2 regions of the Dehalobacter sp. TeCB1 genome follow, and region 1 is predicted to be linked to the other one. Evidence: riboswitches for the same ligand, from Rfam matches in the RefSeq annotation. Region 1 holds a riboswitch; the other holds the start of a gene.
What was found. A riboswitch is a leader RNA that binds a small molecule or an ion and turns the genes downstream of it on or off. The one in region 1 is predicted to bind nickel and cobalt.

Region 1 (10,505 bases):
TGCTTCTTATTATCTATACGCCGCTGAATCACTTATTGAAGCTCGCGCCGTTGTCCTGGAAACAGCTTATCCTGGCTGCCGCTTTGGCCGTCGTATCTGTTGGCTGGTATGAGGTTGTCAAAGGGTTTAAACGCTGGAAAAGAACATAATATTCAATGAATGCTCATCAATAGTTCATCAAACTGTCACATGGGTCATTTAATATAAAACAGAAATCGATGACAGAAGACAGGAGTGTTCATTGGCAACATGAAAAAATCCCTATTCAAACCCTACCGTTGGGCAGCCGTCTTAGCTGTTTTACTGACATTTTCTTTTGTTTTTGTTCTGTTGGACACCTTTGTAATTCCAAAGAACGTGACTGAAGTCAAGCAGCGTGAGGCTACCGAACAGCAAAATACAGCCTCTGAGAAGCAAAGTGCAGCAGAGGATCCGCCCGAGTCCGGGTCAGAGACTGAAGCTGCAGTTACCGATCATTCTTATCAGGATAAAAATATCAAAATAACGATTGACACAGTGCAAGCGTATGACACAACCTTTTATGTCGCCGATATCCGGCTCAGCAATGCGTCTTACCTGAAAACAGCGCTGGCCGAAAACAGCTTTGGGCGCAATCTCAAGGAAACAACCTCGGATATGGCCGAAGAACATCAGGCAATCTTTGCGATCAATGGCGACTACTATGGATTTAGAAATAACGGTTATGTTTTACGCAATGGTGTCTTGTACAGGGATACGGCCCGTCAGGCTGGAAACGATGAAGCCTTGGTGATTGACGGCCACGGGGATTTCTCAATTATTAATGAAAATGCGGTCAGTGCCGATTCCCTGACAAATCCCTGGCAGGTACTTTCATTTGGACCGACCCTGATCGAAAATGGAGAAATCGTGGTAGACAGTACCACTGAGGTATCCCAGTCCAAAAACAGCAATCCGAGGACCGCGATCGGTCAGGTCTCCGGTCTGCATTACATCGTAATTGTCGCTGACGGCCGGACGGAAGAGAGCGCAGGACTTTCCTTGCTGGAGCTTGCGCAGGAGTTTGCCGAAAGAGGATGTACGGTCGCGTATAATTTGGATGGAGGAGGCTCTTCGACCATGTACTTTAATGGAGAAATCGTCAATCATCCGACCGATGGCAGGAGTTCTCAGCAGAGAGAGGTGAGCGACATTGTCTATATCGGTAATGAATAGTACGGAAGGATCACGGCAGATCCGTAAAACAGTAATTGTCTATCTGATACTCACAGCGGTATCCATCGCTGTGGCGAATATCTATGCACAGTTCGGTCATGGGGTTCGTTCGGCGGCAATGACCCTGATGTTTCTGTATCCGCTTCTGGGCGGCGCATTGTTCTACTTTACGCTGGGGCTGATCGTTTCCCGGATCAGCGACCGGAGAAACTACCGTTTGTTCTACAATATCTATAATTCCGGCATTGCGGTATTAACCGTGGGCAGTCTGCTGAAGGGGATACTCGATATTGCCGGGACTGCATCCGGCTACGTTCAGCTGTTCCAAGTGGCCGGCTGGGCCGGAACGGCAGCAGGATTGGGGTACTTGATTGCAATGGTATTTAAAAGCAGGAAGCTATCCTAAATTTTAGGCAGAGCTATCTCAAGTTTTAGGCAAAACGATATTGACAGTAGAGGTTGTTTTCAAATATACTAATTCTTGATTTATCAAAGAATACTGCGCATCGATCAGGCCGATACACACGACACTTGATTTAGGTGTATAAGGCTGGGCCGGTATACTGGCAGCAGGAGACAAACCCTGTGGGACTATATTTCCAACAATTATAGTTCCACAGTTTTTTTATATAAGAAGGGATTCCTCAATTATTTGCCTTGTCTTACAAGAAATCTGCTCGTCATTATATTGTAATTTTAGGGTTAACAAGGTATTAGGTAATTTTAAGAAATTGATATTTTTGGTGATTTTGGGAGGAAGAAAAGCTGTGGCTGACAGAAGAGTCAAGTTTGCATTGTTATCCATTATTTCGAATACTGCGCTGATCATATTTAAGGTCATAGCAGGCATTTTGAGCGGTTCCGTCAGTATTATTTCCGAGGCGATCCACTCAAGTATGGACCTTGCCGCATCGATTGTCGCCTTTTTCTCGGTGAGACAGTCAACGAAGCCGGCGGATAAGGATCATCCCTACGGACATGGAAAGATCGAAAATATTTCGGGCCTTGTCGAAGGGCTTCTAATTTTTGTTGCAGCGGCACTGATTATTATTGAAGCTATTAAGAAAATATTTGAGCCTTCGGAGATTGAACAGGCGGCTGTTGCCATCGGGGTGATGCTGGTATCGGCGCTTGTCAATCTGGTTGTATCAAAAAAATTATATCAGGTGGGCAAAGAAGAGGGATCGATGGCCCTGGAAGCAGATGCGCTTCACCTGAAAACCGATGTTTATACGTCGTTAGGCGTCGGCGTTGGAATCCTGCTGATTAAACTTACCGGACTTGCCATACTGGACTCCGTTGTCGCGGTCATTGTGGCTTTGTTGATCATCAAAGAAGCGTTTCACTTATGCAAAACAGCCTTTAACTTTCTTCTCGACTCGAAGCTCTCTGATGAAGAAGAAGCTGAGATTGAAAAGATTATTTCTGAGCACAGTCATCAATTCAGAGATTATCACAAGCTTAAAACAAGAAAATCAGGAAATATGAAACACATCGATTTTCACATTACGATCGATCACAACGTTACCGTCAAAGAAGCGCATGATATTATTGGAACCCTGAAAAAGGACATGAGTGACAAGTTGAAAAATACCCGCGTGAATATCCATCTTGACCCTTATCAAGATCAGAAAGATAAAGAGATAGACGAATAAAAATATGCGTAAAACTGCCACAAGACAGCATGATAAATCCGTTATGAGAACTTTTTTGTGACAATGGACAGATGAAACAGAATTACAATAGTATAGGATACCTAGTATAAGGCCGGTTCGATCTGAACCGGCTTTTAATTGTTGTTTGTTGAATGTTTTCATCATTTTGTCACATTGCCTACACCTCATGGTCACAAACCTGTTGTACAATCACAAAAAAAGATTCCTGGAAAGGATGAAGATTAATGGGCCCTAAGCCCCCCAAGAAAAAAATAGTTTCCATTGGCATGATTGCTATATTGTGCATATTCCTTTTAACGTTAACAGCTTGTTCTTCACAGAATACAGCGGAATCGGACAGCTCCGGCGTCGCCGGGGACAGTACTGAGGACCGTATCTCCGTTGATTATGACGACGAAGATACCAATGCACAATGGGATGATACCCAGGCCTCGCATATTACTTTTTCAGGGGACTCCATGAAGACAGAGGGAAACGGAGTTAGCGTTGTCGATAATGTTGTAACCATTCTATCTGCAGGTACGTATGTTATCAGCGGTGCAATTGCCGACGCTCAGATTATCGTCTACACTGAGGACAAGAATACCGTCAGACTGATCCTGAATGGTGTCGATATGACCTGTTCAACCAGTGCACCTATTTATGTGCTGAAATCTGAGAAGACTGTCATTACCCTGGCAGACGGTACGAAAAATACGCTGAAGGACGGCTCATCCTACACTTACTCGGATCCTAAAGCAGAGGAACCGGATGCAGTGATCTTCAGTAAAAGTGACCTGACGATTAATGGCAGCGGATCATTAAATGTCAAAGCCAACTTCAAAAATGGCATAACGAGCAAAGATGAACTCAGAATCGTGAGCGGCAACATTTCCGTGGATGCTGTGAATAACGGGATCATTGGCCGTGACTTTCTTACCGTTAAAGATGGCAATATCACGGTGAACGCCGGAGATGACGGGTTCAAATCTTCTAATGATGCGGATGCTGCTAAAGGCTTTATTCTGATTGAAGCAGGAACAATTAATATTACAGCCGGTGATGACGGGATGCATTCTGATGCAACGCTGGATATTTACGCCGGAGAGGTTACGATTGCGAAATCTTATGAAGGAATTGAAAGTGCTGTGATCAATATCCATGGCGGGGATGTGAACGTGAAGTCAAGCGACGATGGTATCAACGGTGCAGGAGGTACAGATTCTTCCTCAGTGAATGGCCGGCCGGGTCAAAATGATTTTGCGTCTTCGGGTGACTGCAGTATGAGCATCAATGGTGGTACCATCGTTGTTGATTCAGGCGGTGATGGGATTGATATCAACGGATCGGTCACCATGACCGATGGAAAGATCATTGTCAACGGACCAACGGACAACGGTAACGGTGCTCTGGATTATACCGGATCATTCACCGTAACCGGCGGGTTCCTGGTAGCGGCAGGCAGCGCAGGCATGGCAGAGGCTCCGGATACGAATTCATCCCTCTATGCTTTGAACATTAACCTGCCGTCTGATCAGCAGGCCGGTACGATCATCAGGATCGAAAATGCAGATGGTAAAGAAGTGCTTACTTTCGCGCCGACCAAAATGTTCCGGAACCTGGTCGTATGTTCATCGGAATTAACCAAAGGCACAACCTATAAGATTTATTATGGAGGAAGTTCATCAGGCACATCGGTAAACGGTCTCTATTCAGGGGGAACCTATACGCCTGGAACACGCTACGAAGAGGTTGCGATTTCCGAGAAGGTTACGCGTGTCGGTTCCTATAGCGGAGGAATGGGCGGCAGAGCCTTCAAACGATAGGAAGGTTACAGATTAGCTGATAGCGTAGATAGAATATTGAACCGAAGATCACCAGAAGCAAGAAACCTCCCGATTGCAGGGGGGTTCTTGTGTAAGCAAAGTCTATTATGAGTCAATATTGAATACAACGATCAGTAGCATTTTGAATTTCGCGGCAGCAAATATTGCGTGCGGGATAGCTGCAGGCATGACGATGGTCTGGCCTTTTTCCAGCACATAGTCCTGAGATCCGATCGTGATCCGGGCGCTGCCATCAAGGATGTAGACCATCGCATCTCCGCCAGAGGAGTGGGAGCTGATCTCTTCTCCCAGATCAAACGCAAAAAGTGTCAGACTTAAGGCTTTGCTCTGGGCCAGCGTTCTGCTGACGACCTGACCGTTCTGGTAATCTACCAAAGAAGCCATATCCAGAACTTTACCAAAATCAATGTTTTTAAGAAAATGTTTTTCCATAAGGATCACTTCCTTTCTTTATTCACATATTCTTAAGCTTTACCCTGTATCTTATATTGTATCTGAAGTATTCCTTTGTCAAATGGGCTGGAATTATGTATTATTAGGATTATAGAATTTTATCCCCTTGATGTGGCGACCTCTCAAAAGTTAAGAGAACAAATTACCCGAAAGGAAGTAAAGCATGGATTTTGATATTGTTCAAACCCTTTATATGTTACCCGGAATCATTATTGGTCTTACCTTTCATGAGTTTGCCCACGCCCAGACCGCAGTGTGGTTGGGTGATGATACGCCCAGACTGCAGGGCAGGACGTCGCTTAACCCGTTGGTTCATATTGACATTATTGGATTTCTGATGCTGGTCATCGCCCATTTTGGCTGGGCTAAGCCTGTTCAGGTTGACACCAGCAATTTTAAAAACAGAAAAAGAGATGACATTCTGGTATCCCTGGCCGGACCGGTGATGAACTTGTTGCTTGCAGTATGTTTCGTGATCCTGATATGGGCCATCAGTTATATTCCGGAAAGCATCCTCGATAGCAATACTTTAAATATTCTTCAAAGTATCTTTGTTAATGCGGTCTGGATGAATGTCGTCTTGTTTGTCTTTAACCTTCTGCCAATCCCGCCGCTCGACGGTTCCCATGTTGTCTTTGGTTTGCTCGGTTTGAAAGACAGCAGTCTGTACAGCCAAATTTATCAGATGAGTACGTTTATCTTACTGATTTTGATTATTACAAATGTGATCAATATCGTGATCGGGCCGCCGATTGAGTATGTCTATAAGTTTCTAATCAGTCCTTTGCTTTGATACAGATTGTTCTTTTTAGAGCTTTTAGGGTAGCATTTCTCAGATAATAGCGCTATAATAAACCATGTGCATGCCATTGTGGGTTTGTAGCTCAGCCGGTTAGAGCACCGTGTTCACATCGCGGGGGTCGTAGGTTCGAATCCTATCAAACCCACCATTTTAAAGTTATTCTAAATACCATAAACTTACTTGAGAGATATTAGGGATTGGGAAAGTTACCAAAATATATTTAAAATGCCTAAGACTCCGATCCATTTATACTTATAACAAAGGAGATACTTTCTAATGGATAAACTTGATATTATCCTAGAAAAATTATCATCCATTGATAATAGAATCAATTCTATTGATGATAAACTGGAAGCAATGGAAAAGAAAAACCAAACAGAACACAAAGAAATTCACCGGAAACTTGATACATTGATTTCAGCAACGGCGAAAAATACTGAGGATATTACAGAACTAAAGGCTTTATAAATAGCTCTTTAGTTTTTTTTGCCTCAAAAAACTCTGAGAGGCATAAGCGCAACTTTTGGGTTGGTAGGTCATCCCGAATATGCCGTACAGCAAAACCGGGATATATAGCGGGCATTCAGTTTGCCGGGTTATCCTTTTTAATATCTAAATTCGTTCTAATCGCGGGCGGATATTCTTGCAGCGTCTTAACCATGTTGGCCGCAATCTCCAAGGCCTTTTTCCGGTTGACTTCTTTTCGCACCGTGTCTACTCTGCTTTGGGCAACGAGTATTTTTAGTAGTTCATTATAGGCGCTGAGCATGTTGTCACGGTGCAGGGCAAATTGTTCGTCGTATTTTGCGCTTTCGGCGTAAGTTCCGGTGGTTGGCTGCACGGTCTGAGGCTGTATTTTTCTCAGCTTTCTGGATACTCTTACGATCGGGACCAGTTCCACGCTTTGTTTCTTTTCTTGAACAGCCTCCTTAAGTTCCCGTTTGCTCATATTTTCAACATCATGACAGGCCATAAATTCCTCCCGCTCTTCCGTCGGAATCCCCAGAAGGATGACCGCCTGGGAAAAACTAAGATTCGAATCCGGATTCGAATCTGGCAAGTCTCCGCCGGGGGAGGCGGGTCTAGGCCCGAATTCCTTGCAGATCCGCATCAGGTGCTCGGCTGTCCGCTGGGAATAGCTGACCTCTTCTTTCAGCCACTTTCCCCACTCCCCATAGGGAACCGCTGCCTTGGCCTCCGTCAGGCAGGTGCCGATTTGAACGCAGTTCTGGAGCATGATTTTGTCGGTCCGGCTTTTAATTAAGTTAATCTCGGCCGCGATTTGCGCCGGTGTCCGGGTAGATAATTCAACATTCATTCTGGTTTCACTCTCTTAACCGATGATATTTTACAGATAACGCTATAAAATATTCCGGTCCCCAGACAAGTGTGAGGGTTTCAGCCCCGATCTGGCGGGATTAGCGTGTTTTATCCCTCCTTTTGCCCTTGAATTAATTGATCAGTTTGTATAGTATTCCATATGTAGGGTTCCAAGCTTCCTGCGTGCCAAAAATAAAAAAGGGGCTGAAGAAAATGGATCTTAGAGAGCGGTTAATCGAAGCCTTCACCAAATTGGGATTTGACGAATACAGAGAAATTAAAGTTGATAACATTGTTTTTTCACAGGATGTATTCAATCAGTGCGCCAGAAATACCTGCGGCAATTTTGGCAAGAACCATGCTTGCCCGCCCGGAGCAGGGACGGAGGAGGAAAGGAAAGCCAGGGTCCGGAAATATGATCAGGCTTTTATTCTCTGTAAAATCATCTCGATCCTCTCCGGAGATGATATGATGGAGTCGATGGGGATTCTGGGCAATTTGAACAAAGCGCTGCGGAAAGAATTTGCTGCGGAAGATGTTCTGATTTTGGGGGCAGGTCCCTGTACATTGTGTGAGAAATGCTCGGCTCTTGACGGAGAACCCTGCCGCTTCCCGGACAAAAAGCAATATTCGATGGAAGGCAACGGGATTGATGTCGTCCGGATGTCCATGGACCAGAAGATGACGTATAACGCAGGAATGGGAAAAGTCGGCTTTTTTTCGCTTGTACTTTATAACCATTAAGGAAGATAGTTGCCCTCAATAGCAGTTAATTGTTTTTTGGGGCGTTAACAAAGTAATTATGAATTTAAAGGATACTGGGATTTCCTTTATTTTATTTGGGATGCTATAATATCCGGAGAAATATCTATCAGAGATAATGATGGAAGATGTTGCAACCATTTTCAAATTGGAAAATGCTTAAAAGGTGGTATTGAGATGTTGGAACTGATAAATGTCGGCCTGACGTTAGACGATGACAAGGGAACAGATGTAGAAATCCTTGAGAACATCAGTCTCACCCTGGATAAGAAAAAGATTTACGTCATGACAGGTCCGAACGGGGGAGGAAAATCCTCGATCGCCAAAGTGATTATGGGTATTTACCAGCCTACGGCAGGAAAAATACTTTTGGATGGTACCGATATTACCGGTATGGGAATTACGGAAAGAGCACGGCTGGGTATCGGCTATGCGTTTCAGTCACCGCCCCGTTTCAAAGGAATGAAAGTCCGCGATATTTTGAAGCTGGCTGCCGGTCCGGATAAAGAGGTGAATTCCTGTGATTTGCTTTATGATGTGGGTTTATGTGCGCAGGATTATTTGGATAGGGAAATTAATGCGAGCTTTTCGGGCGGGGAATTAAAGAGAGTTGAAATTGCCAGTATTTTGGCGCGCAACCTGAAAGTGGCTGTCTTTGATGAACCGGAAGCAGGGATTGACCTGTGGAGCTTCCAGAAGCTGACCGAGACGTTCCAAAATTTAAATAAAAAGTATGACACGACGATCGTGATTATCTCTCACCAGGAGAGGATTCTCCGTCTGGCCGACCAGGTTGTTTTAGTGTCCGACGGAAAAATCAGCGAAGTGACCACCAAGGCTAAAATTCTGGGTGAAATCGAGCTGCTGGATTCCAACTGCGAATGCAGAAACAACTGTACCATTGTAGGAGGAAAAGCACAATGTTGAATGCGATCGATAAAAAAATCTTAGCTGAAGTCGCTGATTTGCATGAAATCCCGCATGGAGCCTATAATATCCGTAAAAATGGCGAGAAAGCGGGACGAAATACGACTGCAAACATTGATATTATTACCAAGCAGGACAAGCCCGGCATTGATATCATTGTGAAACCCGGAACCAAAGGAGAAAGCGTGCATATTCCGGTTATTCTGTCTGAAGGGATGGATGACCTCGTTTACAATACATTTGAAATCGGCGCCGACTCGGACGTTCTGATTGTAGCCGGCTGCGGTATTCATAACCCGGGAAGCAAGAAAGCCCAGCATGACGGCGTTCACGAATTTTTTGTCCGCAAGGGTGCCAAGATGAAGTATGTAGAAAAACACTACGGCGAAGGCGATGGCAGCGGGGAAAGGATTTTGAATCCGAAGACGATTATTGAAGTCGAAGAGGGCGGTGTGGCTGAGCTGGAAATGGTTCAGATTAGAGGCGTCGACCAGACCAAAAGGGATACGGAAGTGCGCCTGCACAAGAACGCGCGTTTGATTGTCATGGAAAGACTGCTGACTACCACCAACCAGAATGCCGAATCCAATATTACAGTTGAGCTGACAGGAGAAGATGCTGCCGCCCAGATCATTTCGCGTTCCGTGGCGCAGGATCATTCCACCCAAGTTTTTCATTTGAATATGCGCGGCTATGCCCAATGCCGCGGACATATTCAATGTGATTCGATTATTATGGATCAAGCGAAAGTTTCTTCCATTCCGGAGATTTCGGCCTTCCATTCGGATGCGCAGCTGATCCATGAGGCGGCTATCGGCAGGATTGCAAACGATCAGCTGATCAAGCTGATGACGCTTGGTCTCACGGAAAAAGAGGCTGAAGATATGATTCTGCAAGGTTTTTTGGCCTAATATCAATGATAGGGTTATCTGATATAATATTAGGGTTAAGTAATCTATTAATAGGGCAATTTGAAGTTTTTCATTAATAGATAAATTTGATCGGAGATGGGAAAATGCGCAAACTTTCTTGCTAAACGTGAAGTTAAAAGAGCGTTCCAGAGTAAGCAGCAAGTACTGCTGGCTTTGTGACGCCCACGGATGGGCTAATGCCGCGGTGCCAAGGATGTCAAGGAGCGGTAAGCCCGCAAAGCAAGAAAGTTACAATTTTTTAAGCAATCAAAATTAAACCAACAGCATTTGGAATGTGCATTATATTGACATTTTTTCTGCACATCAACTGCGTTCAAGGATATTTTGGGGCTGCAAGAATAAACTTTCTTGCAGCCTTATTATTTTTAACAGTGAGGTGATCGTGATGGCGTTGATTAACATCGACCATTTAACGTTTTGCTATGACGGCAGTTATGACAATATCTTTGAAAATGTATCTTTTCAGATTGATACGGACTGGAAGCTTGGGTTCACAGGCCGAAACGGGCGCGGTAAAACGACCTTTTTGCAGCTGCTGTGCGGGAAATACGAGTATCGTGGGACAATTGACTCCCCCGTGTCTTTTGATTATTTTCCTTTTCAGGTTACCGAT
Region 2 (18,445 bases), on a different contig from region 1:
TTACAGATGCTTTGGCTTTGGATGCACTGAGGTTGTCATTTGAGTACTTACCGAGAGCCTATGAGAACGGCAATGATTTGGAAGCCAGAGAAAAAATGATGTATGCCAATATTATGGCAGGGCTTGCCTTTAATAGCGCAGGTCTAGGCTATGTGCATGCAATGGCGCATCAGCTGGGCGGTTTTTATAATGGTGCTCATGGATTCAATAATGCTGCGCTGCTGCCTCATGTTTTTAGATTCAATTCCACGGCGATACCGGAACATCGGATTTTGAAATTATGCGAAGCTATGGGGACTGTTACACATCATAAGGAGCAAGCGATAAATATTATTATCGAATCGATTAAGAATCTGTCTTCTGTAATTGGTATTCCCGGAAAGCTATCTATGATGGGTCTTGAGGAAGGTGATATTGAAGAACTGGCAAATAATGTGATGCAAGACATTTGCACGTTAACGAACCCCAGGCAGGGATCGGTTGAAGATATCATCGATATCTACCAAGCTGCATTATAAAAGCAGAGTAGGAACTCTACTCTGCTGAGTTTTGAAGATTTTGACAATCTTCTTGTACAATATCACGACGCGCGTATGACAGACCCAATACTATCCGCCTCTTATAGAATCAAGGTCTCTTAAGCTTCTTTGGTCTTGTCTAAACCAAACTGCTCTGCGTATTTGTTGTATAAGATTAGATCAAATCTGCCATTTTTTTCAGCAGCAGGTTTGACATCGATCAGAAACTGAAGCTTCTGTTTTTTCGATAAATAACTAAAATCATACCAAGTATATGGTTTCAAATTATTTTACCTCCTGAAATTCTACATCTAAAACGTTGGCTGCTAACACTGAATCTAATAAATCTGTTGCTTTCTCTTTAGTCATACATCTTACTTGCATCAGTTCACTGATAAATATATTACGGGCACCCTCCAACATTTTGGAATCTTCTTTTCCCAATTTACCAAGGAGGTTTTTCCGCGTTAAATCACGGATTATTTCTGTCCCTTTGAAAATATCGCCGCTTCTCATCTTTTTCGTATTTAAATCAGTGCAGTATTTCTGGTTTTTATAAAGCAGGGGATCGGTAATTCCCTCATTAAAATTTTCCAGAATTTCCTCAAAGATAGAGGATTCAACCAGCTTCCGGATGCCAAAGCTTTCAGCTTTATCCTGGGGAATCATCATCTGCATCCTGGTTTGGGGGACATTGACAATATAGTAAATTCTTTTTTTCCCCAAGATTTCTTTTTCTTCAATAGCTTCAATAGTTCCGACTCCATGCATAGGATAGACAATCTGATCACCAACTTGGAACATATATTCACCTCCCTGAGTCAGTAGCTTATTAAGCATATCATAGAAAATGATATATAGCAAATCAATTATTTTATCATTTATAAAAATGTATGTCAATGATTAATGTCAATGAATTAATGGTTAATAAATTAATAAGCTTCATTTGTAAAATAAAGCCATAATTAATAGCCATAAACATTTTTTATAAAATGGTAAAAGGTTGGGCTGCTTATGGAATAAAAGACCCGAAATAAAAAAGCCTCCCTAGTGTGTGTACTAGGAAGGCTTCTTTCAAATACTTACCAATTATTACGTGTGCGTGGTTGATAACAATCACGACAATAAACCGGTTTGTCACCTGAGGGTTGGAAAGGGACTTGAGTTTCTTTTCCACAAGTAGCACAGACGGCTGGGAACATTTCTCGTTGCGGACGACCGTATTGGTTGTTGGATCTACCCTGTGCCTTTCTCGCAGAGCGGCATTCCGGACATCTGCCAGGTTCATTGGTAAATCCCTTTTCTGCGTAGAATTCTTGTTCGGAAACGGAGAAGGAAAACTCATTTCCACAGTCCTTACAGGTTAAAACTTTGTCTTCAAACATAAAAAAACCTCCAAAATATATTACCCGCTTTATGGGAAGAATTCATAGCTTCCCAGAGCTTTAGGCAATGGAGAGGTTATTAGTAAATCCACAAAATGAACGAGCTGCTTAAGTATAACTGCAATGAAAGTATATGTCAAAGGAATATTTCAAATATATAGCAAATTTGGTGGAGTTTTTTTGATTCTAGTAATAACTCAGTTTTAATATATCCTTGAACAAATATTCCATGCCTTTGACTGGGCTGGGTATTTTGACATCTGCTGCTTGTAATAGAGCCAGTATAAACGCTAACACAAAAAAGACCGAAAAGACGGCAAGTTCCCGCCAATGCTTATTTCTGACAAGAGCAGGGATTTCAAATAATCCTATGGCCACAAAAGCTATCGTTAATAAAAAAATCACGGCCATTTCCTTTCCTGTTATTTTGGCAACTTTCGTATTTTTGCTATTAGTAATGTTATTACAGGCGAAAATTCAAACGTAAGGGTGAAAAAAGGCCCTGTCCCAGTTGCAAAACTAACGTTTTGTGCCAGATAAGTAAATGACAGAATAGATAAACTAACAATGATACTTCCAATCGGAAGTACCAGTGGCCTATAGGAACGTAAATTAAATAATCGGGCTATCCCTAATACAGAGCCATAATACATGACGCTTACTTTGATGAACATTGCAATTAATAATAAAGTAATAACAAGCATTTCCAGCCTGGTTATGATCTCTGCCAGGTCTATCAGGCGCACTGATTCGATCGAAGGAGAAACCATAATCGTCGATGTTACTCCCAGCACAGCTGTATTGCGAACCGTATCAATTAATATGCTGCCCCCTCCGATGATTAATCCTAAAATAACGGATTTTTTTGCTTCTACTCCCTTGTTCACATAGGGCATTACCATGAGAAACACCACGATTTCACTAAAGGGAAGGGTCAGCATGACATGTGTACCCTGAATAAAATCCTTCAGGGAAAGATCAAAAAATGGCAGGAAATTGGTTAGTTGCATGTCTTTCAGCAGTAGAAAAAAAGTGATTAGGATTACAAATATGATGATCATGACAAATATAACACTGGTCCGGGCAAGGACCTCTATTCCGTTGCGAACTGTCCAGGCGCAGATGCAAGCAAATAGAATACAAATTGCATACTTAGGAGTTTCCGGCATCATGTAATACTTTATGATTTCGCCGACATAGGTTAACATAAAACCTGCAACAGAGCAAAAGAACCAAATATATAAGGCGGAAACCAGTTTGCCTAAATAGGGACCATAGACAATACGATTGATTTGTACCAGGTCCTTGCCGGGAAATTTCCTCGCTAAGGCAATATAAACCATCGCAAGGGGGATACTTGCAGCCAATCCGGATAAAACAACCAGCCAAGTATACTGTTTGGTAATTATATTCGTAATTGCAACTACCATAACAGAACCCTGGACATATCCTGCAACTAAAAACATCAATTGTGAACTTGATATGATTCCTCTTTCAAGTCTCATGAATTACTCCTTGGCAGGTACGGCAGGAGCGCTGATATTGCCTGTACTGCGCAGCGTGGTATCGATATTTAACGCTACTTCAATGTCCGGAAAGACCTCGTCCCATTTCATCTTTAGTTTCTTCCACTTGGAGGGGTATTTCCAATAGATTGAATCACCAAAACCGAAGATATCTGAATTGAGATCCCTGGCCGTTTTTAAAGCAGCTATGATTTCCTTTCTGATTTCTGCAGATAGTTCTTTTTCCAGAGAGGCAACATGGACTGGTGATGTTATGTCTTCTGAACCACTTTGGCTATTGATAATCCCTTCCGCTTTGATATCCAGCTTTATCAGAATCGTGTCATCTTGGATGACGGGTGTCATTTTACTCTTCGCACGCATAATCTCCAGGCTCACTGTACCATCACCGCTAGGGACAGCAACATCAATCATTCCGCCTTTTACTTTGTTGATAACCCATAATAGTCCGCGCGTTTCACGTTTATTCAGTTCGCCAACCAATTTATCATGCTTAAAAACTGCTGTTCCAAAGACTTCCACTGTTTTTTCATTTCCGTCACCGGTCACTCTAATCAAGGGTGCGATAGGAGCAGTGGTCTTACTCATTAAACGACGAATAAAATCGATTAATCTAACTGTTGGCGATTCAGACGTTACATTTTGCGTTTCAACTAATTTGGCAATGTTAATTGCCGGCAGTTTCTCCAATCCAGGCGAAACATCAAGTACCTCACTTGCCCGGTCTTCGGAGACCGCAATCAGAACATTAAAGCGAGTCTCATTATCCCGTATAAACGTATCAATATATTTTTGTATTCCTTCTTCAGCCAATTTCCTCTCGATTATCAAAACCTGATTATGTGGGAAATACAACTTGTGGCTGGATTCATGACTAAAATCTCTGATAATTTCAGAGGCAACATATCCCGTTCTTTTTATGTTCCAGTAAGCATTTGTCCCGTTCCCGCCGCTCCCACTACTCTTATTTTTAGCAGAAGCAGATTTTAGTTCACCTGGTTTTACCACTTGTGTCGTCAATTGTATTTCTCCGGGTTTCTCGGCTTTATCTAAACCTACGCCAACCACGAACGATAAAGAATTTAACTCATGACGGCTCCAGCATCCGCTTATAGGTAGAATTAACATGAAGCATACCATGGTTTTTATAATGAAACCCATACGATTTTTCATCAATTGCCTCTTGTTTTCAATGTTATTCAAGCCGGTCTAGCTCTTGTCTTCTTCTGACGGACGGCTGGGTTTTAATCTGAACTCCTGGCGTTCAGGGTCATGCCAGCCTATCGTCCTAGGGCGGGTAAACATTGCCCAAATAGGCGCCCTGATGAATGTATCTTTCAAGTCTTGCGTACTGAGAGGAGCGAAAGGTGATAAATAGGGGGTGCCAAAAGATCTTAAGGAAGCCAGGTGAATAAATGTCCCCATTAATCCAAGTGCAATCCCAAACCCTCCCATTGCCCCGGCTAAGAGAACAAGAATTAATCGTAGGATACTACCGGAATCTGTTTGGGAAGGAACCACAAAACTGCAAATTGCTGTCAAAGCTATCACGATAACCATAGGTTCTCCGATTATTCCGGCGCCTACAGCAGCCTCGCCAATAACCAAAGCCCCCACAATACTGACCGCTTGACCAATAGGACGGGGCAAGCGAACCCCGGCCTCCCTGAGAATTTCAAATGTTGTTCCCATAATGAGTGCTTCTGCCATCGCAGGAAAAGGGACGCCCTCCTCGGATGCAGCCATGGTAAAAAGTAAGGAAGTAGGAATCAATTCTTGGTGAAAAGTTGTTAAAGCAACATAGATTGCCGGAGCTGTAATGCTAATCAGAAAAGCTAAAAGCCTGAGGAGTCTAACCACGCTTGCAAAATAAGGCCGGGAATAGTAATCTTCAGCGCTTTGAAAACTTTCAATAAAGACCATTGGAACGGTAAGCACAAAGGGAGTCCCGTCAACAAAAATGGCCGCCCTTCCTTCCAAGATTTTTGCTGCAACAAGATCCGGTTTTTCACTGTTAGCAACTGTGGAGAAAATAGAAAAAGGAGCATCCTCAATGAACTGTTCGATATACCCTGATTCCAGAATTGCATCTGTCTTAATTCTATTAAGACGCCGTTGAATTTCTTTGATGAGCTGTGGATGAACGAGATCTTTTAAATAGGCAACACAAACAATAGTCTTGGTTCGTTCACCTATTTTCATTGTTTCCAGAGTTAAATTAGGGTTTTTTATTTTACGACGCAACAGGGTTGTATTGGTAAGCAAATTCTCGGTAAAGCCTTCCCTCGGACCCCGGACAACGGATTCTGTTTTGGGTTCGTCCACACCACGGGTTTCCCAACCTTCGGTGCCAATGACTAAAGCTTCTTTTGAGCCATCAATCAGTAGAATTGTTTTTCCGGACAAACAGCCATCTACGACTTCATCGATCTTAGAAGCTTTTTGAACCATTCCCACTGTAAGCAGCGTTGTCTGAATAATACTCATATTATTCAGTAATGATGTTTCTTGTCTGGAGCTTAACCGGATGTCGTACATCAATGGTTTTATAATACTTTCGTTAATTATGGCTGTATCCGTCATCCCGGATAAGAAGACGATCGCACCACGCGTAAGTCCCTGATCACCAAAGTTAAATTCACGCATGTTAACATCATAGCTCTTTCCGAACATACCTTTTAAAGCGGTAAGGTTTTTGTTCAGATTGTCGAAAAGGTTAGATTGAGAATTCTCTGAATGATTGGCGTTAGCGCCGTTATGATTTGCTAACTGCCAAAAACGCAGTTTAGAATGAATGGAGCGGAACATACTGCTTTCATCCTTCCACTTTGAACCTAACCTTACGTAGTATCTCCCGTTAGGAATGAAGTTATTTATGAATACTGTTTTGGATTCAAAAATTGGCTGAGCACGTAAGATTTGCGAACTGGAATATGGGATGTGATGACGGCGATATGTGTTATCTCTGCTTGTAACTGATATTACAATGTGTTAGCATTGACGTAACGGATATGACAAAGGGAGCTAGGGCGATGGAGATCGCTCTTTTTAATGAGAAAAGAAAATGAGCAATAACAATAAGATCCGGGAAAAGAAGATCTTGGGCATAGAGAAGAACATCTTTTTCGTAGGCCTGACAAGTTTTCTAACGGATACGACGACGAAAATGATTTATTCTGTAATGCCGTTATTTTTAATGTCCTTGGGAGCAACTAAAACGGAGCTCTCTTTGATTGAAGGGATTGCGGAGAGTACGGCATCCGTGCTTAAAGCGTTATCCGGATGGTGGAGTGACAAGATCAGAAAAAATAAGCCATTCATGGTCATAGGGTATGCTTTCACGGCAGTTCTTTCACCCATGTTTTCGATGGTAACCTCGCCGCTGCAGGTTCTGCTTATCAGGTTTACCGAGCGGGTTGGCAAGGGCATCCGGACGGCGCCAAGAGACAGCCTGATCGCCGCGTCCTCTGAAGACGGCAGCAAAGGCAAAAACTTTGGCTTTCATAAAGCGATGGATAACAGCGGGGCGATCGTTGGGCCGCTTCTGGCAGCAGGAATCCTGCTGTTGTTTCCAAATGATTACCGGCTGATATTTCTTATAGCAGCCATCCCAGGTTTGCTGGGACTGATAAACATTATATGCTTTGTGAAGGAAGCAAAATCGGAGAAGATGGAACCGCTTGGGAAAATTACATTGAAGGACTTCCCGAAAAAGTACTATGCCTTTCTTGGAATCATCTTTATCTTTACGATGGGAAATTCAACCGATGCGCTTCTTTTGGTCAAAGCCAGTGATATTGGGATCAAAGACTCCTTGATTCCGATGATCTATTTGATCTTTTACGCAGTGTCAGCGCTCTTCTCCGTACCAGCCGGCATGCTGTCAGATAAAATCGGCAGAGAAAGACTGATTATTTTTGGCTATCTGCTGTATTCAATCCTATATTTCGGGTTTGGCAGAACAAACAGCGGAACCGTAGTGGTATTGCTTTTTGCGTTGTACGGACTTTACAGCGCAGCCACTGACGGCGTACAGAAGGCATTGGTGTCTGATTTGATTGACAAAGACAAACGGGGAACAGGACTGGGCATATATAACAGCCTTGTGGGTATTACGCTTCTTCCGGCCAGTGTCATAGCAGGTTTGCTTTATGATCATGTCAATTACAGCGTGCCATTTTACTATGGCTCTGTGATGGCTCTGATTGCTGCGCTGTTCATGATTATCTTTTATCGGAAAGGGTTAAGGCATCTTGAAAACTGATGTTTAGTTCTAACTTAAGCGGAGAAAGTTAAATATAACAGAACAACATTCAGCGAGACAATAAGACTTACGATTACCACACCGGCAGCATTGGTGATTTTACGGTTTGTCATTTCACCCATAATGTCCCGGCGTTTGGTGATCAGAAGCAGCGGAATGACCGCTGCCGGCAGCGCAAAGCTTAAGGTAACCTGGCTCATAATCAGCATCTTCATCGGGTTAAAGCCAAGCCACAGGAGAATGATGGCCGGAATCATAGTAATTGCCCGCCGGATATTGACCGGAATATCCAGACCGATGAACCCTTTCAGCATACATTCTCCGGCCATAGCGCCAACGGTGGATGAGGAAAGGCCTGAAGCAAGCAGCGCCAGGCCAAAAGCACCGCTGGATAAACTGCCAAGTAGCGGCGCCAGGGACTTGTGTGCCTGTTCAATGGAATCGACGGGACCCTGGTTAAAAAAAACGGCTGCAGCGATAATAACCATTGCAGCGTTGACCAGAAACGCGATGTTCATAGCAAAGGCGATATCCAAGCATTCCATTCGGAAATGCTTTTTTGCTTCGGCCAAATCATCGGAAGTACGTCTTGCTTTCATCAAGTCCGAATGGAGATAAATGACGTGCGGCATAACGGTCGCGCCCAACATGCCGACGGCAACCAGAATGCTTTCGGGACCTAGGCTAGGAACCAAGGTGTGCAAAGCGACCGCGTGCCAATCCGGTTTAGCCAAGAACAGCTCGAGACAATACGAGGCCCCGATGACGGCCACCAGACTGATGATAATTCTTTCAACCATATGCTGGCCGAAACGCCGCAAATAAACAATGACGAAGGTCAGACATACGGTTATCAGACCTGCTGCCACGAGCGGTATGCCGAAAAGTAGGTACAGGCCAAGCGTCGAGCCCAGGAACTCTGCCATATACGTTGCGATGACGGCAAACAGCATGATGATCCAAAGTAAAAGATTTACCGGCCTGGAGAAAACACGTCCGCACTGCGTAGCCAGATCAACACCGGTAACAATGCCGAGCTTCGCCGACAGTGTTTGCAAGAAAATCGCCATCAGGTTGCTCCATAAGACAACCCAAACAAGATTGTAATTGAAATTGGAACCTGCGCTGATGTTGGTGGCAAAATTGCCGGGGTCAATATAGGCGACACTCACGATGAAGGCCGGACCCAGGTATCTCAGTGTGTCTTTGATCTTTTCCAGCCAGGTATTTTTAGGCAAAGGTAATGTTAATGAAGTTTGAACAAGGTTGATTTCTTTGCTCATTGTTATAACCCTCCGCTTATTTCTAATGAACTGTCATATGAGGCAAGAAAATGATATAGGTATAGAACGAAGCAGTACACATAGATGTGAATCTACTGTGATACGGCTGAATAATTCTTTCTTAAATAGCGATAAGCATTTAGGTGGATGCTAACAAATATCAGTAACTTCAGGTGAAGCGAGAGGAGTGGGGAAGATGCTTTCACCGAGCCTGGAAGATTATTTGGAGGAAATTTATCGCTTTTCGCTGTCACTTGATGAAGTTCGAGTCACGGATATAAGTAATAGGCTTCAGGTCGCTTTGCCTTCCGTAACGAAAGCTCTCTACAGACTGCGAGACTCTGACTATATAAAGTACGAACCGTATGGCGAAATCAAGCTTACGGATAAAGGAAAAGAGTATGGGTTTTACCTGGTTGCCAGGAATCAGCTGCTGCAGGAATTTCTTTCGCTGATATGTAGCAAATGCAATATTGCTGCTGAGGCTGAAGCGATGGAACACTACCTTTCAATTGCATCGATTGATGCGATAAAAACGCTGGTGGAGTTCATGAAAAGCAATACGTCCTGGAAACAGGATTTTGACGACTTTGTTCTGCGTCATACAAGGGAGAAATAACTGTAGGTATTCTCTGGAGGTTAGCCGAAGCTAACTTTAACGAGTGATTCTAAAACAGAATATGTTGGAGAAGAAAAAAGTGTGCATCACATAATAAACAACACCCCGAATGTTAGCCGGGGTGTTCGTCTGATTAATGTGGTATGCTCCTGAAGCTGGCGGAGTCTGTTTCCTCAGCATACCATGCGTTCAAATGAAGCGGCAAGGTGAGTCGAACGCTTCTTGCTAAATCACCCTATCGGGGGTATGATAAACGAATGAAGAGTCAGGGTGGTGGCGGCGTGCAGGATATTCGCGCCAGGGCTGCAAAGGAAACCGGAAAACTAAAAATCTTCTTTGGCTATGCCCCGGGTGTAGGAAAAACCTATGCGATGCTTGATGATGCCCACAGCCAGCTGAAAAGCGGGGTAGATGTTGTCCTAGGTTATCTGGAGCCGCATACAAGTCCTGAAACCATTCAGCTGCTGGACGGACTGCCGGCATTGCCGCCGAAGACTGTTAACCATAAAAACCGTTACCGCAAAGAATTTGATCTGGACGCCGCTTTGCAAAGAAAACCCGAGCTCCTGCTGGTTGATGTGCTGGCCCATAGTAACGCGGACGGCATGCGGAACAAAAAACGCTACCAGGATATCGAAGAGCTGCTGAATGCCGGAATTGACGTCTACACCACAGTCAATGTGCAGCACATCGAAAGCCTGAGAGATCTAATGCAGGATATCACGAAGGTTAATGAGCAGGACACGATTCCGGACTATATGTTTGACAGCGCCGATAAAGTTGAGCTGATCGATATCGAGCCGGACGAACTGATGAAACGCTGCGGGGGAAAGAAATGTCCCTTAAGTCTTGAAAGCCTGCGCCTCCTGCGTGAGACCGCTATGCGCAAGGTTGCGGACCGGATCGTCAACGAGAATCAAAATGAACAGCGCTTATCCGTAAAAACAGCCGGAATTAAGCTATTAGTCTGTATCAGTTCTTCGCCGTCGGCCGCTAAATGCATCCGCTGGACGGCCAGATCGGCAGAGGCCTTCCATGCCCCGTGGACTGCTTTGTATATCGAAGATATGGAAAGCAGGTATTTTACGGAAGAAGAAAAGAAAAACGTCCAGGAGAATCTGGATCTGGCCGAGCTCTTAGGCGCCAAAATTGTGACGCTGAACGGACATGGTCTGGCTTCCATCATTTCGGAATATGCCAAGCTTACGGGCATCACAAATATTGTCATTGGAAAAAGCAGAAATAAAAAGACGCTGAAAACATTATTTGATCCGGCACTTGAGGATAAGCTCATCGGGCTGCTGCCAAACATTGAAATTCATATCATCCCAAGCAGCTGGCCTCAAAGATCCTATCGCGAACCGCGAAGGAAGCGGATCAGCCAAGACCTGTTCTTATCCTGGCCGGATATCTGGAAAACGATAGGGGTTCTGACTGGGGCAACCCTGCTTTCCTTTGGCCTTCGGGCGCTGGAATTTGGCAATCAAAATATTATCATGGTCTATATCTTGTCTGTGTTTTTTATTTCCAGACTCACCATGGGGTATGTGTACGGCATGACTGCCTCGGTCTTAAGTGTACTTGTTTTTAACTTCTTTTTTGTTTCGCCGCTTTTCACGTTTTATGCCATCCAGACAGGCTATCCGGTCACTTTTGTGATTATGCTGGTTGTGGCTTTGATCACAAGTACGACGACTGTCCGCATTCAGACCCAGGCACGGCTCGCCGCGGAAAGAGAAGGGCGCACCGAGTTATTGTATGAGATAAATAAAAGGCTTTTAACGACCAGAGGACTTCAACATATTGTTACGCTGACGAACGAATACATTGTGAAACTTTTTAAATGCTCCGCGGTTTTTTACACCCGGGATCAGTATGGACCGGCAAACCTGTATCGTTCATCCAATCATCATGGTTCATCAGGTATTCTGACGCAATCCTCCGCAGAACCTGATGCTTCATTTCTGCTGTCGGAGCGCGAAAGCAAGGTTGCTCAATGGGTATTTGCCAATCAAAAACAGGCCGGTGCAGGAACAGATACGCATACAGAAGCAGGCGCTTATTATATGCCGATCATTTCCCAAGGCGATGTGCTTGGCGTGATTGGAATTTCATGTCTCAAAGGCAGATTAAACCGTAATAACCGTCTGCTGCTAAAAATGATTATTTCCCAAGTCGCCATGGCTTTGGAACGGCAGTACCTGTCTGATGAACAACGGCAAATATTAATCGAATCAGAAAAAGAAAAAATGCGAAGCAATCTGCTGCGCGCAATTTCGCACGATCTGAGGACCCCGCTGACCGGCATTCTCGGGGCGAGCTCAGCAATCCTTGAAAATGGTGATCATCTGGATAAAGAGACCCATAGCCAATTGGTCTCGAACATCAAAGAAGATTCGCAATGGCTGATACGCATGGTCGAAAACTTATTGTCCGTGACCCGGATCAAGGAAGGGACCATGAATGTCGCCAAAACATTTGAGGCCGCTGAGGAGATCGTGGCTGAAGCGATCAGTAGAACCCGTCATCGTTACCCGAACAGTAAAATAGCGGTGCAGGTGCCTGAAGACCTTTTGCTGGTGCCGATGGATGGAAAGCTGATTGAGCAGGTTTTGATCAATCTGCTCGAAAATGCGGTCAAGCATTCGCCGGATGACACCGTGACCGCGGTGCAGGTGACAAAAGCCGGAGCTCAGGCTGTCTTTGAGGTCAGTGACAACGGACCAGGAATTGCCGAAGAGGATTTCCCGTATTTATTTGAAAGTTATGTGCCCTGCGGCAAACGCAGCTCGGATTCAGCCCGCGGAATGGGAATCGGTCTGTCAATATGCATGTCGATTATCAAGGCTCACAATGGGAAAATGGAGGCTGCCAATAAAGAGCAGGGCGGTGCCGTATTCCGGTTCACACTGCCTCTGGAGGAGAACATTTATGAGTAACAAACCTTTGCTCCTGATTGTCGAAGATGATGAAAAAATCTGCAACTTTATTTCGGCGATCCTGAGTTCCAATGATTATCAGATTATCCGGACAGCCCGGGGGAAAGAGGCTGTCTCAATGGCGGCATCCTATTCGCCCGATTTGATCCTGCTGGATCTCGGTTTGCCGGATATGGACGGCGTGGAAGTGCTGCGTACAATCAGGCAGTGGAGCGGAATTCCGATCATCGTTGTGTCGGCCCGTGGACAGGAGCGGGAAAAAGTTGAAGCCCTGGATCTTGGTGCGGACGATTATCTGACCAAACCGTTTGGTACTTCCGAGCTGCTGGCCAGGATAAGAACCGGGATCCGTCACAGTCAAAAGAACGTTAGTGTCAGTTTTCCCGAATCAGAGAAGATGACAGTCGGCGATCTAGAGATAAACTATCAGAAAAGACTTGTAGCCATGGCCGGTAAAGAAATCCACCTTACACCGATTGAATACAAGATCATTGTGCTGCTTTCCAAAAACACCGGGAAAGTACTGACCCACGATTTCATCATGAAGGAAATATGGGGACCTTACACCAATGAGATCCAAGCGCTCAGGGTCAATATGGCCAATATCCGCAGAAAGCTGGAAATCAACCCTGCAGAACCCAGGTATATTCTAACCGAGGTTGGGGTAGGATACCGGATGGTTGAGGAGATTTAGCCCGTACAAACGGGCTTTTTTTATTTAACATAATCTTTATACATTCTTTATATGAAGGGCATATATCTGAATTCTTTCTTTATGCCATCGGTGTTATAAATAGGTGTGCGAACGAAATTAACCTTTTTTGGTATATCATGAAGTATAAGTACTTCATAATATATCTAAGTGCAGCAAAGGCTGCCAACGGCTATAGATGGCAAGGAACGCAACTATTTTAATTGGATGGTGAAACATTTCATGGTATCTGCCCTTAAACGCTTCTTAATCGGGCGTCCTTTAAAATCAACGGAGCTTGGCGAACAGAAGCTGACCAAGAAGAAAGCCCTTGCGATTCTTTCTTCCGACGCTTTATCCTCGGTAGCGTACGGCCCGGAACAAATCCTGATCGTTCTCTTTACGGTTGGAACGGCAGCATTCTGGTATTCTGTTCCGATCGCGATCGGTGTTTTGGTTCTCTTAATTGCTTTAATCCTGTCGTACCGGCAGATCATTTTTGCTTATCCGCGCGGCGGCGGAGCGTATGTCGTATCGAAGAACAACCTCGGCATGAATTCAGGCTTAATCGCCGGAGGCTCCCTGCTGGTCGACTACATTCTGACTGTAGCGGTTAGCGTGTCTGCAGGAACCGATGCGCTTACCTCAGCTTTCCCGGCCTTGCATGTCCATGCAGTAGCGATCGCTGTGTTTTTTGTTCTCTTAATTACGGTCCTTAATCTGCGCGGGATAAGAGAATCCGCTACGATCCTGGCCTATCCTGTCTATTTGTTTGTGGCGGCCCTGTTTATTTTAATTGGTGCCGGTCTGTACAATGTCTTTACAGGTCAGGTGCCGGCCGAACTGCATGCGGCTGTCGGCACACCTGTCGCAGGGATAAGCTTGTTTATTCTGCTCAAGGCCTTTGCCTCCGGCTGTTCGGCTTTGACTGGTGTTGAAGCTATCTCTAACGCGATCCCGAATTTTAAAGAGCCCGCTCCGAATAATGCGGCCAAGACATTAATGGCGATGGGTAGTTTGCTCGCGATATTGTTTTCTGGGATTGTATTTCTGGCCTTTTATTATGGAATAGCCCCGAATGCACAGGAAACGGTTGTTTCCCAAATGGCTGAGGGAATATTCGGACGTAATTTTATCTACTACTTTATTCAGGGCACAACCGCGTTGATTTTGATTCTGGCCGCAAACACCGGATACTCGGCTTTCCCTTTACTGGCTGTGAATCTTGCCAAAGACAAATTTATTCCAAGGATGTTCACGATCCGCGGAGACCGTCTTGGATTCTCCAATGGAATCCTTATCCTTGGCTTTTTATCGATCCTCTTGATTGTGGCTTTTAAAGGGAAAACGGAGCGCCTGATTCCGCTTTACGCGATTGGCGTGTTTATTCCGTTTACCCTGGCCCAGACCGGAATGATCGTAAAATGGTTCCGCGAAAAGCCGAAAGGCTGGATGCCAAAGCTAATTATTAATTCGCTCGGGGCGCTGATCAGCTTCGTCGTTGTCATGATGTTCCTGTTAACCAAGTTCACGCAGGTTTGGCCGATTTTGATCTTCCTGCCGTTGATTATTCTGCTCTTCCACAGAATCCACAAGCATTATATGGACGTCGCAGAACAGCTTCGGGTATCAGCGGCTGAACCAACAGTACCGATTAAAGGAAATATTATCATTATTCCTGTTGCAAGCATCACGCGCGTGGTGGAAAATGCGTTAAACTATGCAAAATCGCTGTCGGCAAACCAGATCATTGCAGTAAGTGTTTGCTTTGATAAAGAAGAAGAGAAAAAGCTCGAGGAAAAGTGGGAGAAATGGAATCCCGACGTCCGTTTGGTAACGTTGAATTCTCTACACCGGAGCATTGTCCATCCGCTGACCAAATTTATCGATATGATCGAACACAAAGCAACCGATCAGAATTATCAGATCATGGTTCTGATCCCGGAATTTATTCCGAAAAAAGGATGGCACCATATTCTGCATAACCAGTCGAGCTTACTAATCCGCACACATTTGCTATATCGGAGAAATGTGTGCGTGGCTACGATACCGTACCATTTACAAAAATGAAACTAAATGACCGATCAGACAGAATCACATAGCCTTAGATCTTACTTGTTTCGATTCTTTGTAAGTCAGGAAAATCATGAGCACATCGAAGATCGTAAGCAGAATCAGAAATGCGGAATGTGTGAACGTATAGCGGTAAAGCTGGTAAACGACAAACAAGATTAAGGACAAAATGGCCAAAGGGTAAGCCCACAGTTTTTGGCGCCATAACAGAAGTACGAGAATGCATTTGATGATCCCGTGTGACAGCAGGTAGAATACCACAAAATGCTGCGTGCTGGAGGAAAAGCTGGGGCTGGAATTAATCAGGTAATTGGCAAACAAGTCTTGCGGGTCTTCAGATAATTCATGCTGCGTCAAGAGGCGTATCAGCCAGTTGTACCGGTCCGGCGTCAGAAACAGCAGCAAGATACTGCCGATAATTTCCAGTAGACCGTCAATGCCTTTCATTAGCAAGCCGATTTCGAAGCCGATATGGAAAATATCTTTCCGTTTATTTGTCTTAGGTGTTGTCATCCTTATATCCTTTGCGTAATATTAAGTAATTGGTCTCTTTCAATCGTATACGATATTTATTAAATGTCCACTAAAATTCAATTAATTATTCATTAAAAAAAGCAGATGCCTTAAAATGTCTAAATAAAAATGTCTAAATAAAATCTGCATAAAATATTGCTTAAAAAAAAACAATATGGTAAAATTCAACTATCTCTTTGCACTGCATATCAATCTACAGTACAAACTGAGCAGGCGATGAACTTGGACACAAGTTCATGGGGCTGGGCCCGTTGGGCAGCAGGTGATGATACACATATACCTGTGGGACAGTAAAATGTTCTACAGGTATTTTTATATCCTTCAAGACAATAAATGGAGGCATCTGTATGACAGAACAACAAATCAGGGAACTGCAGGGACTTTCAAGTCCCGAAGCCAGACAGCTTCAGGAAAGGTTCGGGAAGAATGAGCTGGTGCCTGAAAAAAAAGAAAGCTTTCCGCGCAAGATCCTGCAGGTAATTAGTGAACCCATGTTTTTGCTGCTGCTCATTGCGGCTGTGATCTATTTTATCCTCGGAGAACCCCGGGACGGCGCCATCATGCTTGTTTTTGTTGTCGGGATTATCAGCATAGAAGTCATCCAGGAATGGAAAACCGACCAAACACTTAGGGCTTTGAAGGATTTATCCACGCCGAAGATTTCCGTACTGCGCGATGGGATGATGCAGATCATCAACAGTTCGGACCTGGTGCCCGGCGACATCATGTTTATTGCTGAAGGCGTCAAAGTGCCGGCGGATGGCACGGTTTTAAAAGCGAGTACACTATGTGTCGATGAATCCTCGCTGACCGGCGAATCGGCAGGTGTCTGGAAAGTTGTCAACGGAGAGAAGGCTGCCGATGGGGAATTGTCCCTCGACAGCAAAGAATACTGGCGACGGGACTATTGCTACGCCGGGACGCTGGTTACCCAGGGCACCGGAGCGATCAGGGTCGATCAAATCGGCCCGGCTACCGAATACGGAAAAATCGGGCAGGAAATAGCCGCCGCGCCTGACCGTCCGACCCCGCTGGAAAAACAAACCGGAAAACTGGTCAAGCTGTGCGCGGGAATTGCCGCAGTCTTATTCGCGCTGGTCGGAGTCGTAACCTATTTCAACCTGCCGGACCATGTTGGCAGTGAACGGGTCATCGAAAGCATTTTGTCTGGGATCACCCTGGCCATGGCCATGATCCCGGAGGAGTTTCCTGTTATTTTGACCGTGTTTCTATCGATGGGTGCCTGGCGGCTGGCCAAAAAGCAGTCACTGGTCAGAAGATTGTCGTCCGTAGAAACGCTCGGGGCTGTATCCGTTCTTTGTGTCGATAAAACAGGTACCATTACCATGAACCAAATGACGGTCCGGGATACCTGGAGTCTGAACGATGACGGCGAAAGGTTGATCCGGATTATGGGCATGGGCTGCGAGCCGGATGCCTATGACCCGATGGAGAAGGCTATGATTGCTTACTGTGAAGCGCAAGGGGTAGGCAGAGAGCTCCTTTTTGACGGAGAGCTGATCAAAGAATATGCGTTCACGGATCAGACCAAGATGATGGGACACGTCTGGCAAAATGAAAATGAGCTTGTGGTCGCAGCCAAAGGCTCGCCTGAACGTATTCTGGACGTATGCAGTCTGACGGATCAGGAGAGAAAAGTTGCCGAGCACAAAATCAGAGAAATGTCGCAGCAGGGCCTGCGGGTGATTGCTGTTGGCCAAATGGTACTGACCGGCAAAGAGGAAGTCCCGGACACCCTGCCGGAATGCCGGCTGCAGCTTTGTGGTATGGTGGGTCTTGCCGACCCGCCGCGGGAATCTGTTAAGCAGGATATTCAAATCTGCAACAAAGCCGGGGTTCGGGTCGTTATGATCACCGGAGATAACGGGATTACGGCAAGCACGATTGCCAGGCAGATTAACATGCCGAACTGCGATAAGATTATCACCGGCGATGAGCTGAATCAAATGAGCGAGGAAGAACTGCGTGAGAAAGTCAAGGATGTCAGTATCTTTTCCAGGGTAATTCCGGAACATAAAATGAGAATCGTCAAAGCTTTTAAAGATAACGGCGAGATTGTCGCGATGACCGGAGACGGCGTCAATGATGCGCCAGCCTTGAAATATGCCGATATTGGGATTGCGATGGGCAAGCGCGGTTCTGAGGTTTCTCGTGAGGCTGCCGATCTGGTCCTGCTGGATGACAACTTTTCAACCATTGTTGATACCATTAAGGATGGCCGAAGAATCTATGATAACATCAGAAAAGCCGTGGGCTATGTTTTCACGATTCATATCCCGATCGCATTTGCCTCTTTACTTGCACCCTTCCTGGGAATCAGTCCGGCGAGTCTTTTGCTGCTGCCGCTGCACGTGGTACTGCTTGAAGTTGTCATTGACCCCACCTGTTCCATTGTGCTGGAGCGGCAGCCGGCCGAACGGGATATCATGGATCAGCCTCCGCGCAATCCCAATGAAAAGCTGCTCACTGCAAAAATACTGACCAAAAGTGTCCTACAGGGTCTCGTGATCTTTGGGGCATCATTCGGTACCTATTTCACTATTTTAAACAACCATCCTGATCAGGCTTCTCTGGCCAGGACTATGGCACTAG

Region 2: another riboswitch for nickel and cobalt. It lies ahead of A7D23_RS05490 (cation-translocating P-type ATPase); the one in region 1 lies ahead of A7D23_RS11550 (cation diffusion facilitator family transporter).

The regions. Positions count from the first base shown of each region.
Region 1 is NZ_MCHF01000055.1:88-10,592, forward strand. Features, by position in the region: partial or broken gene A7D23_RS11535 (cation transporting ATPase C-terminal domain-containing protein) at 1-149, shown strand, start outside; gene A7D23_RS11540 (phosphodiester glycosidase family protein) at 250-1,194, shown strand; gene A7D23_RS11545 (hypothetical protein) at 1,172-1,600, shown strand; NiCo riboswitch at 1,691-1,790, shown strand; gene A7D23_RS11550 (cation diffusion facilitator family transporter) at 1,962-2,849, shown strand; gene A7D23_RS11555 (carbohydrate-binding domain-containing protein) at 3,095-4,675, shown strand; gene A7D23_RS11560 (cupin domain-containing protein) at 4,781-5,128, opposite strand; gene A7D23_RS11565 (site-2 protease family protein) at 5,313-5,942, shown strand; tRNA gene A7D23_RS11570 (tRNA-Val) at 6,023-6,099, shown strand; gene A7D23_RS11575 (hypothetical protein) at 6,228-6,419, shown strand; gene A7D23_RS11580 (DUF3102 domain-containing protein) at 6,535-7,269, opposite strand; gene A7D23_RS11585 (DUF2284 domain-containing protein) at 7,485-8,015, shown strand; gene A7D23_RS11590 (ATP-binding cassette domain-containing protein) at 8,211-8,960, shown strand; gene A7D23_RS11595 (SufD family Fe-S cluster assembly protein) at 8,954-9,871, shown strand; gene abc-f (ribosomal protection-like ABC-F family protein) at 10,278-10,505, shown strand, end outside.
Region 2 is NZ_MCHF01000017.1:76,691-95,135, forward strand. Features, by position in the region: gene A7D23_RS05420 (iron-containing alcohol dehydrogenase) at 1-518, shown strand, start outside; gene A7D23_RS16005 (hypothetical protein) at 638-802, opposite strand; gene A7D23_RS05425 (CarD family transcriptional regulator) at 804-1,322, opposite strand; gene A7D23_RS05430 (zinc-ribbon domain containing protein) at 1,601-1,903, opposite strand; gene A7D23_RS05435 (hypothetical protein) at 2,090-2,314, opposite strand; gene A7D23_RS05440 (endospore germination permease) at 2,326-3,408, opposite strand; gene A7D23_RS05445 (Ger(x)C family spore germination protein) at 3,412-4,602, opposite strand; gene A7D23_RS05450 (spore germination protein) at 4,639-6,237, opposite strand; gene A7D23_RS05455 (MFS transporter) at 6,494-7,693, shown strand; gene A7D23_RS05460 (Nramp family divalent metal transporter) at 7,708-8,976, opposite strand; gene A7D23_RS05465 (iron dependent repressor, metal binding and dimerization domain protein) at 9,173-9,595, shown strand; gene A7D23_RS05470 (sensor histidine kinase KdpD) at 9,853-12,534, shown strand; gene A7D23_RS05475 (response regulator transcription factor) at 12,527-13,228, shown strand; gene A7D23_RS05480 (APC family permease) at 13,469-15,295, shown strand; gene A7D23_RS05485 (DUF2127 domain-containing protein) at 15,320-15,811, opposite strand; NiCo riboswitch at 16,028-16,125, shown strand; partial or broken gene A7D23_RS05490 (cation-translocating P-type ATPase) at 16,180-18,445, shown strand, end outside.